One region of the Butyricicoccus sp. AM78-15b2TA genome, then DNA from elsewhere that is predicted to be linked to it. Evidence: predicted binding sites of a transcription regulator. Region 1 holds the regulator's gene; each other region holds the start of a gene.
The links. Region 1 encodes NrdR, which represses ribonucleotide reductase genes. Its sites were predicted from a motif close to CACNANATNTNGTG; they were not measured.
Positions count from the first base shown of each region.

Region 2: the regulator NrdR is predicted to act here: its motif matches at 1,612-1,625, upstream of PGS25_RS01585 (anaerobic ribonucleoside triphosphate reductase).
Region 3: the regulator NrdR is predicted to act here: its motif matches at 1,773-1,786, upstream of nrdD (anaerobic ribonucleoside-triphosphate reductase).

Region 1 covers NZ_JAQEHY010000008.1:92,055-97,675, reverse strand. Annotated here, with positions in the region: gene PGS25_RS09325 (hypothetical protein) at 1-93, opposite strand, end outside; gene PGS25_RS09320 (HD domain-containing protein) at 199-789, opposite strand; gene nrdR (transcriptional regulator NrdR) at 849-1,304, opposite strand; gene secD (protein translocase subunit SecD) at 1,525-3,915, opposite strand; gene purB (adenylosuccinate lyase) at 4,245-5,621, opposite strand, start outside.
Region 2 covers NZ_JAQEHY010000001.1:289,717-295,337, reverse strand. Annotated here, with positions in the region: gene PGS25_RS01600 (6-phosphofructokinase) at 1-67, opposite strand, end outside; gene PGS25_RS01595 (hypothetical protein) at 144-272, shown strand; gene fba (class II fructose-1,6-bisphosphate aldolase) at 328-1,296, shown strand; gene PGS25_RS01585 (anaerobic ribonucleoside triphosphate reductase) at 1,713-4,046, shown strand; partial or broken gene nrdD (anaerobic ribonucleoside-triphosphate reductase) at 4,122-4,262, shown strand; gene nrdG (anaerobic ribonucleoside-triphosphate reductase activating protein) at 4,262-4,771, shown strand; gene PGS25_RS01570 (GNAT family N-acetyltransferase) at 5,023-5,607, opposite strand.
Region 3 covers NZ_JAQEHY010000004.1:45,928-51,548, reverse strand. Annotated here, with positions in the region: gene nrdD (anaerobic ribonucleoside-triphosphate reductase) at 1-1,629, opposite strand, end outside; gene PGS25_RS05310 (TM1266 family iron-only hydrogenase system putative regulator) at 2,056-2,313, shown strand; gene hydE ([FeFe] hydrogenase H-cluster radical SAM maturase HydE) at 2,306-3,352, shown strand; gene hydG ([FeFe] hydrogenase H-cluster radical SAM maturase HydG) at 3,425-4,873, shown strand; gene hydF ([FeFe] hydrogenase H-cluster maturation GTPase HydF) at 4,886-5,621, shown strand, end outside.

The DNA of each region.
Region 1 (5,621 bases):
ATTAACCAGCTTTCCGGAGACGATAATGCCGCCGGCCGTGCCCGCCAGCGTCCCCAGCAGACTCAGTCCCGCAATGATGATCTCAGCTGACACGTTTTCACCTCCTTGCTTTGCATAAGTGCCTGCACCCATACGCCGTTCAGAGGGGAAAATTGACCACGAATGGTCAACTCGGTCGAAAACTATTTCTATTTTCTTTTATTTTTCTTTGAGCGCACCCTTTTCGATGTTCGCCTGCAGAATGTTATCTGTCAGCTCATACAGGTACGCCGAGCCTTTCTCCGTGCGGCTCTGGCGACCGTAGACCTGCTTGGCGGTCACATCGTGGTCAGCCCAGTCGCTGCCGCCGTTGCTGTTGTTGAGCAGAAGCGGCTGCAGATTGTCCATCGCGTGGGCAAAGTGCGCCTCGGCTGTCTCATCGGCCTCAAATTCGTCAAAAACAGCCATCAGCTCGTGCTTCTGGTCGTCCGGCAGGAGCGAATAAATGCGCTGCTTTGCCGCGTCCTCGCGCGTCTTCTGCGTCTTCAGACCGTCGGCGTCGTAGGCATAGGTGTCGCCTGCGTCAATCTCCACCACATCGTGCAGCAGGCACATGAGCATGACCCGCGCCACATCCACCGGCTCGTTGGAATATTCCTGCAGCAGATACGCCATGATGGCCATGTGCCATGCGTGCTCGGCGTCGTTCTCGCGGCGGCCGTGACCGGAGAGATGCGTCTGCCGGAAAATATTCTTCTCCTTGTCGATCTCAAGAATGAAATTCAGCTGTTTCTGCAGCCGTTCGTCCATAAATCTGCCTTCTTTCTGCCGAAATGAAAACGGGTACAGCCTGCGCCATACCCGCCGAATTATTTATCTTTGAGGAGCGTGTTCAGCTCTTCCATAAAGGTGTTGATGTCCTTAAACTGGCGGTAGACCGAGGCAAACCGCACATACGCGACCTCATCAACCTTACGCAGCTGCTCCATGACAAGCTCACCGATGACCTTGCTGGAAACCTCGCTTTCGAGCGAGCTGAACAGCTTCTGCTCGACGTGATCGACGATCTGTTCCAGCTGCATCAGCGAAACCGGGCGTTTCTCGCACGCCTTCACCAGACCGTTGAGCAGCTTCTGGCGGTCATACGCCTGCCGGGTGCCATCGCGCTTGATCAGCATAAGCGGCATGCGCTCCACCGTCTCGTAGGTGGTAAAGCGTTTTCCGCAGTGGAGACATTCACGCCGGCGGCGGATGCTGGTACCCTCGTCCGTCGGACGGGAGTCCACGACCTTGCTGTCTTCAAAGCTGCAAAATGGGCACTTCATCGTACTTCCCCCTTGTGAACACCGCTTCACACGCGTGGTTTGTTATCTGTCTGCTGTTATTATACTACGCGGGGTGCTGTTAAGTCAATTTTTTATTGTGATAAAGCGGCACCTTTTCCTGCACTGCCCTATCCGGGCGGCTCTTTTCTCTGTGCCGGTCACCCTGTGCCGATAAACAAACGCAAAAAAGGCACCCGAACGGGTGCCTTTTCGATAGTCGTTAGATCTTGCGACGGCGGCGGAACTTCTTACGGAAGAAGCCCCACAGACCGGTAGACAGCATAACAGACGACCAGCCGCCGGCCAGGATACCGACGATCAGCGGCAGCGTGAACTGCTTGAGCGACGGAACACCGAGGATGTATACCATGCCGATGGTGAACAGCGTGGTAAGCGTGGTGTTGATGGTACGGCCCATGGTCTGCCAGATGCTCTTCTCGCCGATGACCTCAAACGGCTCCTTGCGCGCGGTGCGCAGGTTTTCACGAACGCGGTCGAATACGATGATGGACGCGTTGATGGAGTAGCCGAGGATGGTCAGTGCAGCAGCAATGAAGTTGCTGTCGAGCGGAATCTGCAGCAGAACGTAAACGCTCAGCATAACGAGCAGGTCGTGAACCAGGCAGCAGATCGCAGCCAGACCACTGGTCAGCTCGAAGCGGAAGGTGATGTACACCAGCATCAGCAGGATTGCAAGGATCGAGCAGAGGAATGCCGAACGCTGCAGGTCGCTGCCGACAGAAGCGGATACGTCGTTGTTGTTGAGGATATCGGTATCGGCAAGGCTGTACTTCTCCAGCATCTTGTCGATCACGGCAGCACGCTGCTCGGAATCGATCGAGGTGGAGCGGATCAGCACGTCCTCGTTGCCGTCACCGGAGGAGGTTACAGAGGATGCGTCCACACCGGTTGCGTCCTTGAACAGATCGCTGACCTCGGTCTGGATATCCTGCGTAACAGCGGTATGCATGTTGAACTCCATCTCGGTACCGCCGGCAAAGTCGATGCTCAGGTTGAACAGGTTCTTGCCGAACGGCAGCAGGATCAGCGCGACAAGGCCGGTAGCGACCAGTACGACAGAGATACCGCCAAAGATCTTGAAGTTCTTGAGGATCGGGAAATGCTTCTTCTCTTCCTTGCGCTCACGCAGACCGTAAGCCTTCGGGTTGCGGATGTGGAAATCCACCATGCGGTTGAGCAGGAAGTGCGTGATGGTCAGCGCGGTGAACATGGACACGATAACACCGATGCCCAGCGTGGTAGCGAAGCCGACGATCGTGCCGGTGCCGAGGAAGAACAGCACGCCGCACGCGATCAGGGTGGTGATGTTGGAGTCCAGAATTGCGGTGAATGCACGCTTGAAGCCGGAGTCGATAGCGCTCTTGACGGTCTTGCCGGCAGCCATTTCCTCCTTGATGCGCTCGAAGATAATGACGTTTGCGTCAACCGCCATACCGATGGACAGGATAATACCTGCAATGCCCGGCAGGGACAGGTTTACGCGGATCAGGCTGAACAGCAGCGCCTCGATAACCATGTAGAAGCACAGAGCGAAGCAGGAAACAACGCCCGGAACGCGGTACATGATGATCATGAACAGCATAACGAGGATCAGACCGATCATACCTGCCTTCAGGCTGGAGCTCATCGCGTCTGCGCCCAGCTGCGGGCCGACAGAGCGAAGCTCTACCTGCTTGAGCGAGAACGGGATCTGACCTGCGTTGATGAGGTTTGCCAGCTCGGTCGCGCTGTCGCGGGTGAACGAGCCGGAGATTACGCAGCTGTCGCTGTCGATCTTGGAAGAAACGGACGGTGCGGAAATAACCTGATCGTCCATGACAATAGCCATCACGTTGGTGCCGTCAGTGCGGGCCGCGATGCTCTCGGTCGCTTCAGCAAACTTCTGCTTGCCCTCAGAGGTAAACTGTACCTCTACATAATGGGTATCCGCAACTTCGTTGCCGGTCGGGCGGCCATAGCCGTAAGTAGCTTTCTTAACGTCAGAGCCGGTCAGCCACTCCTTGCCGTCAGCATCAACAAAGGTGAGCTGTGCGGTGGTGCCGAGGGTCTGTACGGCCTCCTCCGGGTTGGTGATCTGCGGGATCTCAACCGTTACGCGGTTCTCGCCGCTGAGGGATACGGTAGCCTCGGTAAAGCCCTTACCGGTCAGTCGCTGACGGATGACCTTCTGTACCGAGTTCATGTCGTCGGACAGGTTGCTGGTGTCGTAGCCGTCCGGGATTTCGGCCTCGTATACGATACGGGAGCCGCCGACCAGATCCAGACCCAGACGGATACCGTTGTCGGTATCGAGTACGCTCGGGATGATGGCCTTCAGACCGGAGTCTGTCGTGTCTGCAGAATCGGTCGAAGCCGAGTCAGCAGAGGTGTCAGCAGACGCATCCGTGCTGTCTGCCTTGTTGTCCGCCTTGTCTGCGCTGCTGTCGGTAGACGAGGTATCGCTCGTATCCGTCGCAGACGTGTCGGACGTTGCCGTGTTCCGGAACGGCATGGTCCAGCCGCCCGGAATGTACACTCCTGTTACCGCCGTCACGCCGAGGAAAATGATGATCAGCATGACCGCGATAAAGGAAGTTACACTCTTTTTCACTTGCAAGTGCCTCCTTTATTTTTTTGTTACACAACTGATTTAGTATACAGCATAATAGCCAAAAAGTCAATCATTCTGCACATATTGTATAACAATTCCGCGCCTGTGGCGCGTGTGCAATAGAATATCCCGCTGCGCGGGATATTCATAAAAACCGTGGGGCATGTACCTGTGCAGCGCAGCTTTTTAATGCCGCGTAAGGTTAGCACCGGTTTTTATACCGGTAAGCATATTTGTGTGCCGCGTGCGGCGCGCAAATATGCGCCCGTGATGTATCCGCGCCGTGTGCGGTACATCCTATCTCGTTTCAGACTGTGATCTGAAACGAATCAAAGGTTGATCTCTACCTTTACATCCTCACCGGTGAGGTACGGCGCGATCGCCGGACGAACACACTCGTTCAGGAACTCGTCTACCTGAGACGGGCAGCGGCCGATGTAAGCGGACGGGTCGAGGTGCTCGAGGATCTGCTCACGGGTCATGCCGAACATCGGGTCACCGGCAATGCGGTCAACCATATCGTTCTCCAGACCCTCCTCCTTGATGCGCTTGCCCGCAGCCATGGAGTGCTCGCGGATGCGCTCGTGCAGGTCCTGACGGTTGCCGCCGCGCTTTACGGCGTCCATCATGATGTTCTCGGTTGCCATGAACGGCAGCTCGTTCATAACGTGCGCCTCGATGACCTTCGGGTAAACGACCAGACCGGAAACGACGTTGATCATGATGTTGAGGATTGCGTCAACGGCAAGGAATGCCTCCGGCACGGAAATGCGCTTGTTCGCAGAGTCGTCGAGCGTGCGCTCGAACCACTGGGTAGCCGAGGTGAACGCCGGGTTCAGGCTGTCGCAGATGACGTAGCGCGCCAGTGCGCAGATACGCTCGGAGCGCATCGGGTTGCGCTTGTACGGCATAGCGGACGAGCCGATCTGGTTCTTCTCGAACGGCTCCTCTACTTCCTTCAGGTGCTGCAGCAGACGCAGGTCGGTTGCGAACTTGGAAGCGGATTCTGCGATACCGGCGAGCGTTGCGAGCGTCTGCGCGTCGATCTTGCGGGAGTAGGTCTGGCCGGAGACCGGAACCACGCCTGCAAAGCCGAAATCGTCGGCAATGCGCTTCTCCAGCTCCTTAACCTTGCTCTCGTCGCCGTCAAACAGCTCCATGAAGGACGCCTGCGTGCCGGTCGTGCCCTTGCTGCCGAGCATGCGCAGGTTTTCGATGCGGTATTCTACCTCGTTCAAATCCATCAGCAGCTCGTTCATCCACAGGGTAGCGCGCTTGCCGACCGTGGTCAGCTGCGCCGGCTGGAAGTGGGTGAAGCCGAGGGTCGGCTGGGACTTGTGCGCATCCGCGAACTGCGCCAGCTTGTCCAGTACGGTCGCCAGCTTTTTGCGAACCAGCAGCAGACCCTCGCGGATCTGGATGATGTCGGTATTGTCGCCGACATACGCGCTGGTAGCGCCGAGGTGGATAATGCCGGCCGCCTTGGGAGCCGCCTTGCCGAAGGTGTAAACGTGCGCCATAACGTCATGGCGTACCTCCTTCTCGCGCTGACGGGCCATATCGTAGTCGATGTCGGTCAGGTGCGCGGCCATCTCGTCCACCTGCTCCTGCGTGATCGGCAGACCGAGCGCCCGCTCCGCCTTAGCCAGCGACAGCCACAGCCGACGCCAGGTGGAGAACTTCATATCCGAGGAGAAGGTGTAGAG
Region 2 (5,621 bases), on a different contig from region 1:
AAGAGTTGATTACGGAAGTCGGGCCGCCCGACTGACCGATGACGCAAGCGCCTTTCAGTTCACTCATTGATAAAACCTCCTAAGCAAATTAAAACGCAGAGCTGTGCCATGCATTTTCTTACTCATAAAGAGTATCATATAATATGAAAAAAATCAATGAAAATCCTGCGTTTTCGGCAGGTTTGGCAATTTTGGCAAAGTTGCCGCAGGAATTCGGCGAAAAAATGACAGGATTTTTTGGATATGGACTTGATTTTAGCATGCTTAACTGATAGAATAAAAGCAGAATTTTTAAGATTCAGTTTTTATCAGAAAGGAAGTATTCCCATGCCTTTAGTTACTACTACTGAGATGTTCAAGAAGGCTTACGACGGCGGCTACGCTGTTGGCGCTTTCAACGTGAACAACATGGAGATCGTTCAGGGTATCACCGAGGCTTGCCAGGAGCAGCACGCTCCGGTAGTCCTGCAGGTATCCAAGGGCGCACGCGCTTACGCAAACCACACCTACCTCGTTAAGATGGTAGAGGCTGCTGTTAAGGAGTGCCCGGACATTCCGATCGCTCTGCATCTGGACCACGGCCCGGACTTCGAGACCTGCAAGTCCTGCATCGACGGCGGCTTCACCTCCGTTATGATCGACTGCTCCTCCCGTCCGTTCGACGAGAACGTTGAGGAGACCAAGAAGGTTGTAGAGTATGCTCACGCTCACGGCGTTGTTGTCGAGGCTGAGCTCGGCACCCTGGCTGGCGTAGAGGACGACGTAAAGGTTTCCGCTGAGGATTCCTCCTACACCCATCCGGAAGAGGTTGAGGAGTTCGTAACCCGCACCGGCTGTGACTCTCTGGCTATCGCAATCGGCACCTCTCACGGCGCTTACAAGTTCACCCCGGATCAGTGCACCCGCAACGAGCAGGGCATTCTGGTTCCGCCTCCGCTGCGTTTCGACGTACTCGAGGAAGTTTCCAAGCGTCTGCCGGGCTTCCCGATCGTACTGCACGGTTCCTCTTCCGTACCGCGTGAGTTTGTTGACAAGATCAACAAGTTCGGCGGCAAGATGCCGGATGCAATCGGCATTCCGGAGGAAGAGCTGCGTCACGCTGCACAGCTGTCCGTCTGCAAGATCAATATCGACTCCGATATTCGTCTGGCTATCACCGCTTCTATCCGCGAGCACTTCGCTGAGCATCCGGATCACTTCGACCCGCGCCAGTACCTGAAGCCGGCTCGTCAGGCTGTCAAGGACATGGTTACCCACAAGCTGATCAATGTTCTGGGCTGCAACGGCAAGGCATAAGATCATTTTCTGATCGAAACCAAAGAACCTCGGAATCCTGTTCCGGGGTTCTTTTTTCGTCTTGCGATGGGGAATAGAACGGATACCATATATAGTGTAGCTGCTTTTTTGCGGGAGAAATTACCACGGAGAAAATAAAGGAGAAACTTTGTGGAATTTGTCGCGCTTTTCTGATAAATTTTTCGAGTCAAGAGGAAAAGTTTAGAGAATGCTCCAATAAAAATAGTGCTTTTCTTGCAAATGTGCCAAAAAGAATTTAGCGCCTTGACAGGGCGGTGTTTCGGCGGTAGAATATATAAGCAAGAGATAAGCAGACACAAGATGTTGTGCGATATTGAATGCACCACTACATAATTTAGTAAATAATCAAGAAATCGCCGTTAGGCGGTTTTTGTATGAGAGAGGGATTTTTCTTTATGATTCAGCAGATCGTCAAGCGGGACGGGCGCATGGCTCCCTTTGAGATCGACAAGATCACAAATGCAATTTTCGGCGCAGCACAGGCCTCCGGCGGCCAGGATCACGATATGGCGCAGGAGCTGGCAGAGCAGGTCGAAAAAACGCTGGAGGAGACTGCTGGAACCGAAACTCCCACCGTTGAACAGGTGCAGGACACTGTTGAGAAGGTTCTGATTGAAAGCGGACATGCCCGCACGGCCAAGAAGTACATCCTGTACCGCAACGAGCGCACCCGCGTGCGTGAGATGAACACCCGTCTGATGAAGGTGTACGAGGATCTGACGTTCAAGTCCTCGCTCGAGAACGACGTCAAGCGTGAGAACGCCAATATCGATGGTGATACCGCGATGGGCACCATGCTCAAGTACGGCTCCGAAGGTGCCAAGCAGTTCTACGAGATGTTCATCCTCGATCCGGCGCACGCCAAGGCACACCGCGAGGGTGATATCCACATCCACGATCTGGATTTTCTGACGCTGACCACCACCTGCTGTCAGATTGACCTGCTGAAGCTGTTCCGCGACGGTTTTTCCACCGGCCACGGCTTCCTGCGTGAGCCGAACGACATCCGTTCGTACTCCGCGCTGGCGTGCATTGCTATCCAGTCTAATCAGAATGACCAGCATGGCGGTCAGAGCGTGCCGAACTTCGATTACTCGATGGCGCCGGGTGTGCGCAAGACCTTCCGCAAGCTGTTCCGCGACAATCTCGCCAAGGCCCTCGAGGTGTTCGGTGAGGACGACAACAACGAGGTCGATGCGCGTGCGCTGACCGAGCGTGTTGAGCAGGAGACCGGCAAGTGGGCTTGTCTGGCAGGCGGCAACGGCTACGACGAGGCGATGGCTAAGGCACTTTCCGAGACGCTTGATGAAAAGACGGTTGCAAAGTGCATGAAGTTTGCCCGCAAGTACGCGGATAAGGAGACCCGCAAGGGCACCTATCAGGCGATGGAAGCGCTGGTTCACAATCTGAACACCATGCACTCGCGTGCAGGTGCACAGATTCCGTTCTCGTCGCTCAACTACGGCACGGATACCTCTCCGGAGGGCCGTCTGGTCATGGAGCAGCTGCTGCTCGCGACCGAGGCTGGTCTGGGCAACGGTGAGACTCCGATTTTCCCGATCCACATTTTCAAGGTCAAGGAGGGCGTCAACTACAACGAGGGCGACCCGAACTACGACCTGTTCAAGCTGGCGTGCCGCGTTTCCGCGAAGCGTATGTTCCCGAACTTCTCGTTCCTCGATGCGCCGTTTAACCTGCAGTATTACAAGCCGGGTCATCCGGAGACCGAGGTCGGCTACATGGGCTGCCGCACGCGTGTTATGTCCAATGTGTGCGATCCGACCCGTGAGATTACCTACGGCCGCGGCAACCTGTCGTTCACGTCGGTCAACCTGCCTCGCATCGCAATCCGCAGCCACGGCGATCTGGACTGGTTCTTCGAGGACCTCGACCGCAAGATCGACCTCGTAATCGACCAGCTGCTCGACCGTTTCCGCATCCAGTGCGGCAAGCGCGTGCGCAACTACCCGTTCCTGATGGGTGAGGGCGTATGGATGGATTCCGAAAAGCTGGGTCCGGATGACGAGGTTGGCGAGGTGCTTAAGCACGGAACGCTGACGCTCGGCTTTATCGGTCTGGCAGAGTGCCTCAAGGCGCTCATCGGCGTACACCACGGCGAGAGCGACGAGGCGCAGAACCTTGGTCTTGAAATCGTTGGTCACATGCGTCAGCGCATGGACGAGGCAACCGAGAAATACCACCTCAACTTCTCGCTGATCGCTACCCCGGCAGAGGGTCTGTCCGGCCGATTTGTCAAGATCGACCGTGAGAAATACGGCAAGATTCCGGGCGTTACCGACCGTGATTACTACACCAACTCCTTCCATGTGCCGGTTTACTATCCGATTTCGGCATTTGAGAAGATCGCCCGCGAGGCGCCGTATCACGAGCTGACCAACGGCGGCCACATCAGCTACATTGAGCTGGACGGCGACCCGACGCAGAACCTCGAAGCGTTTGAGGCTGTCGTTCGGGCGATGAAGGAAGCCGGTATCGGCTACGGTGCGATCAACCACCCGATCGACCGCGATCCGGTCTGTGGCTATACCGGCATTATCGGTGAAGTATGTCCGCGCTGCGGCCGCCGAGAGGGCGAAGGCGTTCCGCTGTCCAAGCTGCAGAAGCTGGGATTGTATAAAAATTACAACAGCACCACGATCGGCTATCACGGCGACCCTGCCGAAGAAGCCGACCGTCAGCCGAATACATTGAAAATCGTCAAAAAGTGACAGGGAAGGGAGAATTCTATCATGGAAACTAAGAATATTGCTGCACAGGAGCCGATGATTGGTGAAGGTGTAGGATTTGAACGTATCCGCCGCATTACGGGTTATCTGGTAGGTACGCTCGACCGCTTCAACAACGGCAAGCGCGCGGAGGAGCACGACCGCGTAAAGCACAGTGTTCCGAGCTGCTGCTCCATGCGTCAGGAGCACACCGCCTGATGGAAGGTAAAATTCGCATTGCAGGTACAGTCGGGGAGTCCATTGTGGACGGCCCCGGCTTCCGCTATACGCTGTTTGTACAGGGCTGTCCGCATGGCTGTCCGGGCTGCCACAATCCGCAGACGCACGACTTTGAGGGCGGGCAGGATATTGAGCTGGACACGCTGCTGAAGGATATGTGCCGCAATCCGTTCATCAAGGGTGTGACGTTCTCGGGTGGCGAGCCGTTTTGTAAGGCGGAGCCGCTGTATTATCTTGCGGTGGAGCTGAAGCGCAAGGGCAAGCACCTGATGGCGTACTCGGGCTACACGTTTGAGCAGCTGTTGGAGCTGAGCGATCCGTTTGTGAAAAAGCTGCTCGGGCAACTGGATTTACTGGTAGACGGGCCGTTTATCATGGCGGAGAAGAACATCGAGCTGCGGTTTCGCGGCAGCGCGAACCAGCGGGTGTTGGATGTGCCGAAGTCTCTGGAGGCGAATGAGGCTGTCTGGGCGGAGCAGTATCGGTGAGGCTGGTCGCTTGCGAAGCGAGCGGAATCTGCGCTGACGCCGCGCGGGCGCACAAGGATGGACACCAAGGTTTTAAACCTTGTGAATCTCGTTTCCTTTATTCCTAATCTGGCGCAGACCGGAGACAGGCGACCGCTTCGAAAAGGGGAACGGCAGAGGGTTCTTTCTACCGCAGGGGAGCACAGTGTGCTCCCATTTCTTTTTCTAAACAATGCGTATCGTACAAAATGATAACAAAAGAGCACCGAAACTCACGTTTCGGTGCTCTTTTCATCTTTCGACAGTTCATTTTCTGATTCTGCCTTCTCCGCGAGGTGCGGATTCCGGACAACGCACCGTACACACGGTGCGGTCTTGCCGAAGGCGGTATGGCTGACCTTTTCGGTCGGCTGCATACGGCAGGCAACGGCAGTATGCAGTCCTGCGAGATCATCCTTCTGCACGAAGGCGCTGACCTCGTCGGCATGCATGGATTCGAACGCGTACAGCAGGCACGCGGCGATGCACTCGCGGCCGACGCCGATGCCGCGCAGCTCATGTCGGACGATGCAGTTCGCGGTCAGCACGCGTTCCGCGCCGACCTGCTCGTAAGTCAGGCCGCACAGAGCCGCGGGAACGCTGGTCGGCTTATCAAGTGCGAGCAGCCAGCCGCAGCCTTCGGTCTGATAGCGGCGCAGCGTATCCACCAGCCAGTCCAGTGTCTGCTCGTAGGAGAGTGCGCCGCCGAGCGTCTGCATGGTTTCCTCACTGCGCAGGAGCGGCGTCAGCAGGTCGAGGTCGTCCGCGCTCAGCTCGCGGTAGTCCATGCGGCTGGAGTTTAGTTCGTAAAATTGCATAGGTTCAATTTTCT
Region 3 (5,621 bases), on a different contig from region 1:
GCCGTCCTCGTTCTTGAATTGCTCGACCTTATCGTTGATATACTGCAGTGTTTCGAGGGCAAACTGACCGTCCTCGGCAAGCGATTTGCCGTTGTACAACTCCTGCAGCTCGTTAAGTGCAGTAATGCCGAACGACGCAGTAGCGGTTTTCATGATCGGCTTGATCTTGTCCGACGGCTTGAGATGTCCGCCGTAGAAACCGCCCTCGCAGTACGCCAGCGGATTGGTAGATGCACGCATCTCCCCCAGGTACGCATAGGTGCGGATATGCAGCTTGCGGATAAGCTCCAGATAATAGTCGAGTACCTCGCGGAACGGACGGCTCTCCTGCTGTGCCTTAGCGTAGATCATCGGCAGGTGCAGCGATACCGCGCCAATGTTCCAGCGGCCGACAAATACCGGCTTGTCGCTCTCATCAGCGGGCTTCATGCCTCCGCGCTCGTACCACGGAGACAGGAACGCGCGGCAGCCCATCGGACTGATGATCGCGCCGTACTTCTTATACATGCTCGGCACATAGCCTTCACCGGTCAGCGACAGCCAGTCCGGATACATCGCACGGGACGAGCACAGGATACCGGCTTCAAATACATCCTCAAGCAGCTTGCCGGGACCGTGCAAGTTCTCATCGTACAGGAATACGATCTTCGGGAACAGGACCGGCTTTTTCTGGCCTTTTTTGCCCTGCCCCTTGCGGCGTACATTCAGCATGGTAATGGAGGCCAGCTTGGCAAAACGACCGGTGCCGGTTCCCATTGTCATGGTGATGAACGGATAGTCGCCGCGGCTGGATGCTACCGTGTTGAACTTGTACTCCCAGCCCTGGAAGCCCTGCTCAAAGTCGTTGAGAATGTCCGCCATAACTTCCTTCTCGACCGTATCAGCATCCAGTCCCAGACGAGTATACTTCTCGGTCAGCATTTTGTAGCTGCGCTCGGCATACGGCTCGAGCAGCAGATCGACCGACGGCACGGTAAAGCCGCCGTACTGCTGGCTTGCAGCGGAAAGCACGATATCACCGATCACGTCAAATGCAACATTAAGTGTTTTTGGCTCGTTGTACCACAGATTGCCCATCTCAAAGCCGTCCTTGAGGACACTCGCTACATCAAACAGGCAGCAGTTCATGGTATCGCGGCGTGCCGACATATCGTGGACGTAAATGTAGCCGTCCCGACAGGCCTGCAGTTCCTCGGTGTTCATAAAGAACTTCTGGTACAGCTCCTTGTTGAGCTGATTGAAGATCAGGCTGCGCTTAGTGGAGACCAGCGCGGAATCCGTGTTGGAATTTTCCTTATCGCCGATATACATGATAGACTGGCTTTTCTGGTATACGCTGTCCAGCATGCCGACAAAATCCTGCTTATAGTTGCGGTAGTCGCGGTAGCTTTTGGCAACCTCCGGCTGCACCGACTCAAGTGCAGACTCAACGATGTTGTGCATTTGCCAGATCTGAATCTCGGTCATGTGATGGTCACGGATATAACCCTCGACATGATTGCAGATCGACTTCAACTCATCCTCTGTAAAGTTGTAGAGGACACGGTTTGCCGACTTATTAACGGCGATAACAACCTTCTGGATGTTAAACGGTTCTTTGGTGTGATCCTTTTTGACAACTCGAACCATGTGTTGTTCTTCCTCTCTAAATTTCATACGTTCATTATTATATCATATTGTCCGACAAAAAGCGAACAAAAAAGCACTGCCGTTTACAGGTAAAGTGTAAAAGTACATACCCATACATCATGTGCTGCTATTGCATTGTACCATACAAGATATAGATTTGGAAGGATAAAATTCGACAAAAATATCATACATATTTTTGCGAAAATAATTCTTTGCATAAAATCGTCGGTTTTGCTTGCGGGTCTGCCGACTATCCTCTATAATAGATGTAGCGATCCTGACAGTAAGCCTCTGCGTCCGCAGATTCTGCATGAAAGGAGCCGTCCATATTGTATTGCAGCGTTTCCTGCACGGAAGCGCCGTTTATATCTGTACCGGACTGCGTCTTTCAGAGGACGCAGTTATTTTTTATTCCGAGGTGTTTTTATGCAAACAAGAGTTGCCGTAATGGGAATCGTGGTAGAGAACACGGATTCTGTGGAACGGCTCAATACCCTGCTGCATGAGTACGGCAGCTATATCATCGGGCGCATGGGTATTCCCTATCGAGCGCGCAATATCAACATTGTGTCCATCGCCATTGATGCGCCGCAGGATGTGATCTCGGCTTTGTCCGGCAAGATCGGCAATCTGGACGGTATCAGCGTCAAGACCGCATATTCCAATGTGCAGAGCGATGAATAAGGCGAAGCAGCTCATTGACCGGCTGGAAGCGCAGCACAGCCTGTCAATAGAGGAATACGAATATCTGATCGAAAACCAGAGCGACGAACTGGCGGCCTATGCCGCGGAGAAAGCGGTTGCCTTACGAAAACAGGTATACGGTATGGATGTGTACATTCGAGGACTGATCGAAATCGGCAATATCTGCCGCAACGACTGCTATTACTGCGGTATCCGGCGCTCCAATCCCGCATGTGACCGCTACCGACTGACCGAGGCGCAGATACTGGACTGTGCCCGGGAAGGTTATGCGCTCGGTTTCCGCACTTTTGTCATGCAGGGCGGCGAGGACAGCGCATTCTCAGTCGATGTGGTTTGCCATCTGGTACGACAGATCAAAGCAGAGTTCCCGGATTGTGCAGTAACGCTGTCGCTCGGAGAGTTCCCTCGTGAAGCCTATCAGGCGATGTTCGACGCAGGCGCGGACCGTTATCTGCTCCGTCACGAAACCGCCGATAAGGCACATTATGAAAAGCTGCATCCGGCGCAGATGTCGTTTGACAACCGTATGCGCTGCCTTCGTGATTTGAAAGACATCGGCTACCAGACCGGCTGCGGCTTTATGGTCGGCTCGCCGTATCAGACGGCACGAACACTCGCTGAGGACTTAAAGTTCATCGAAAAATTTCGGCCGGAGATGTGCGGTATCGGCCCGTTTATTCCGCAGAAGGACACACCGTTCCGCGATTTTTCGGCCGGAACGTGTGAGCAGACAGTGTATCTGCTGTCACTGCTGCGGTTGATTCAACCGAATTTGTTGCTGCCCGCCACAACGGCGCTCGGCACCATCCGGCCGGACGGCCGCGAACGCGGACTGCAGGCTGGTGCAAACGTAGTGATGCCCAATCTGTCTCCGCTTGGGGTGCGAAAAAAATATGCACTGTACGACGGCAAACTATGTACCGGTGAGGAGGCTGCACAGTGCATCGGCTGCCTGTCGCGCCGTGTGGCGTCGGTCGGCTGCCGGATTGTTACCGCACGCGGAGATATTATCCGATAAGTGATACATTTTAAGGGACTCTGACGGAAAGAGTAATCCTCTGACCGCAAGATAAGAAAGGAAAACGAAAAAATGGCTCAGTACAACCCGAAATCACTCCATGCAGAGGAGTTTATCAACCATGAGGAAATCCTTGAAACGCTGAAATACGCCGAGGAGAACAAACACAACATCGAGCTGATCGACAGCATTCTGGAAAAGGCCCGTCCGCAGAAAACGGCTACCGGCGTACACTGTGCCGGTCTGACGCATCGCGAAGCCTCTGTGCTGCTGGCCTGCGATATCCCCGAGAAGATCGAGGAGATGTATCAGCTGGCCGAGGAGATCAAGCTGGCGTTCTACGGCAACCGTATTGTTATGTTTGCACCGCTGTATCTGTCGAATTACTGCGTAAACGGCTGTGTTTACTGTCCGTATCACGCAAAAAACCGCCATATCACTCGCAAAAAGCTGACGCAGGAAGAGGTTGCCCGCGAGGTTATCGCACTGCAGGATATGGGTCACAAGCGCCTTGCCATCGAGGCCGGTGAGGACCCGGTCAACAACCCGATTGAGTACATTCTCGAGTGCATCAACACCATTTACTCCATCAAACATAAAAACGGTGCAATTCGACGTGTCAACGTCAACATTGCGGCGACCACAGTCGAGAACTACCGCAAGCTGAAGGACGCCGGCATCGGCACTTACATTCTGTTCCAGGAGACCTACCACAAGCAGAGCTACCTCAAGCTGCATCCGGCAGGTCCGAAGCACGATTACGACTACCACACCGAAGCAATGGATCGCGCGATGGACGGCGGTATCGACGACGTTGGCCTGGGTGTTCTGTTCGGTCTGGAAATGTACAAGTACGAGTTCGCTGGTCTGCTCATGCACGCCGAGCATCTGGAGGCTGTACACGGCGTTGGCCCGCATACTATCAGCGTACCGCGTATCAAGCGCGCGGACGATATTGACCCGGATGTATTCGACAACGGCCTGAGCGACGAGCTGTTCGCAAAGGTTATCGCGTGCATCCGCATTGCCGTGCCGTACACCGGCATGATCATCTCCACCCGCGAGAGCCAGCAGGTGCGTGAGAGGGCACTTGGTCTGGGCATTTCGCAGATCAGCGGTGCTTCCCGTACCTCGGTCGGTGGCTATGAGGAAGAGGAGCGTCCGCACGACTCTGAGCAGTTTGATGTATCCGATCAGCGCTCGCTCGATGAGGTTGTTCACTGGCTCATGCAGCTTGGGTTTATTCCGTCGTTCTGCACCGCCTGCTACCGCGAGGGGCGCACCGGCGACCGTTTCATGAGCCTGTGCAAGAACGGTCAGATCCTCAACTGCTGCCACCCGAACGCATTGATGACACTCGCGGAGTATCTGGTCGATTACGCAAGCGAGGACACCAGGCGCGTCGGCATGGAGCTGATTCAGGAGGAACTTAAAAAAATCCCGCGCGATAAGGTACGCGAAATTGCAGCCGAGCATATCAAGGATATCTGCAGCTCCAACCGCCGTGATTTCCGCTTCTAAGGAGGGTTTCCTATGGGACTGAACACACAGCCCTCCGGCGAGCGCGTACACATCGGCTTTTTCGGCCTGCGCAATGCGGGCAAATCCAGCGTGGTAAACCGCGTGACCGGACAAACACTGTCCATTGTTTCCGATGTCAAGGGCACGACCACCGATCCGGTGCAGAAGGCGATGGAACTGCTCCCTATCGGTCCGGTGGTTATCATCGACACGCCGGGCATTGATGATGAGGGCACGCTCGGTGAGGAACGTGTCCGCCGGGCGCTCCGCGTGCTGGACAAGACGGATATTGCGGTTCTTGTCACGGACAGCACGCGCGGTTTGCAGCCTGCCGAGCAGGAACTGCTTGAGTTGTTCCGCAAGCGGGAGATTCCGTTTGTCATCGCGCACAACAAGGCGGATTTGACTTCGGTTCCTGCCGCCATGCCGGAAAACGAGATTTACATCAGCGCAGCAGCCGACAGCAACATCCGTGAACTCAAGGAACTAATCGCACGAGCCGTCAAGCCGACCGAGCCGGAAAAACGTCTGGTTGCTGACCTGCTTGCGCCGAATGACACAGTCGTACTGGTCGTGCCGATCGACTCAGCTGCACCGAAAGGCCGGCTCATCCTGCCGCAGCAGCAGACCATCCGCGATATTCTGGAAGCAGGCGCAATTTCGCTTGTCACCCGTGAAACCGAGCTGACCCGCACGCTGGAATCCCTGCGTGAGCCGCCGCGGCTGGTTATCACGGATTCGCAGGCGT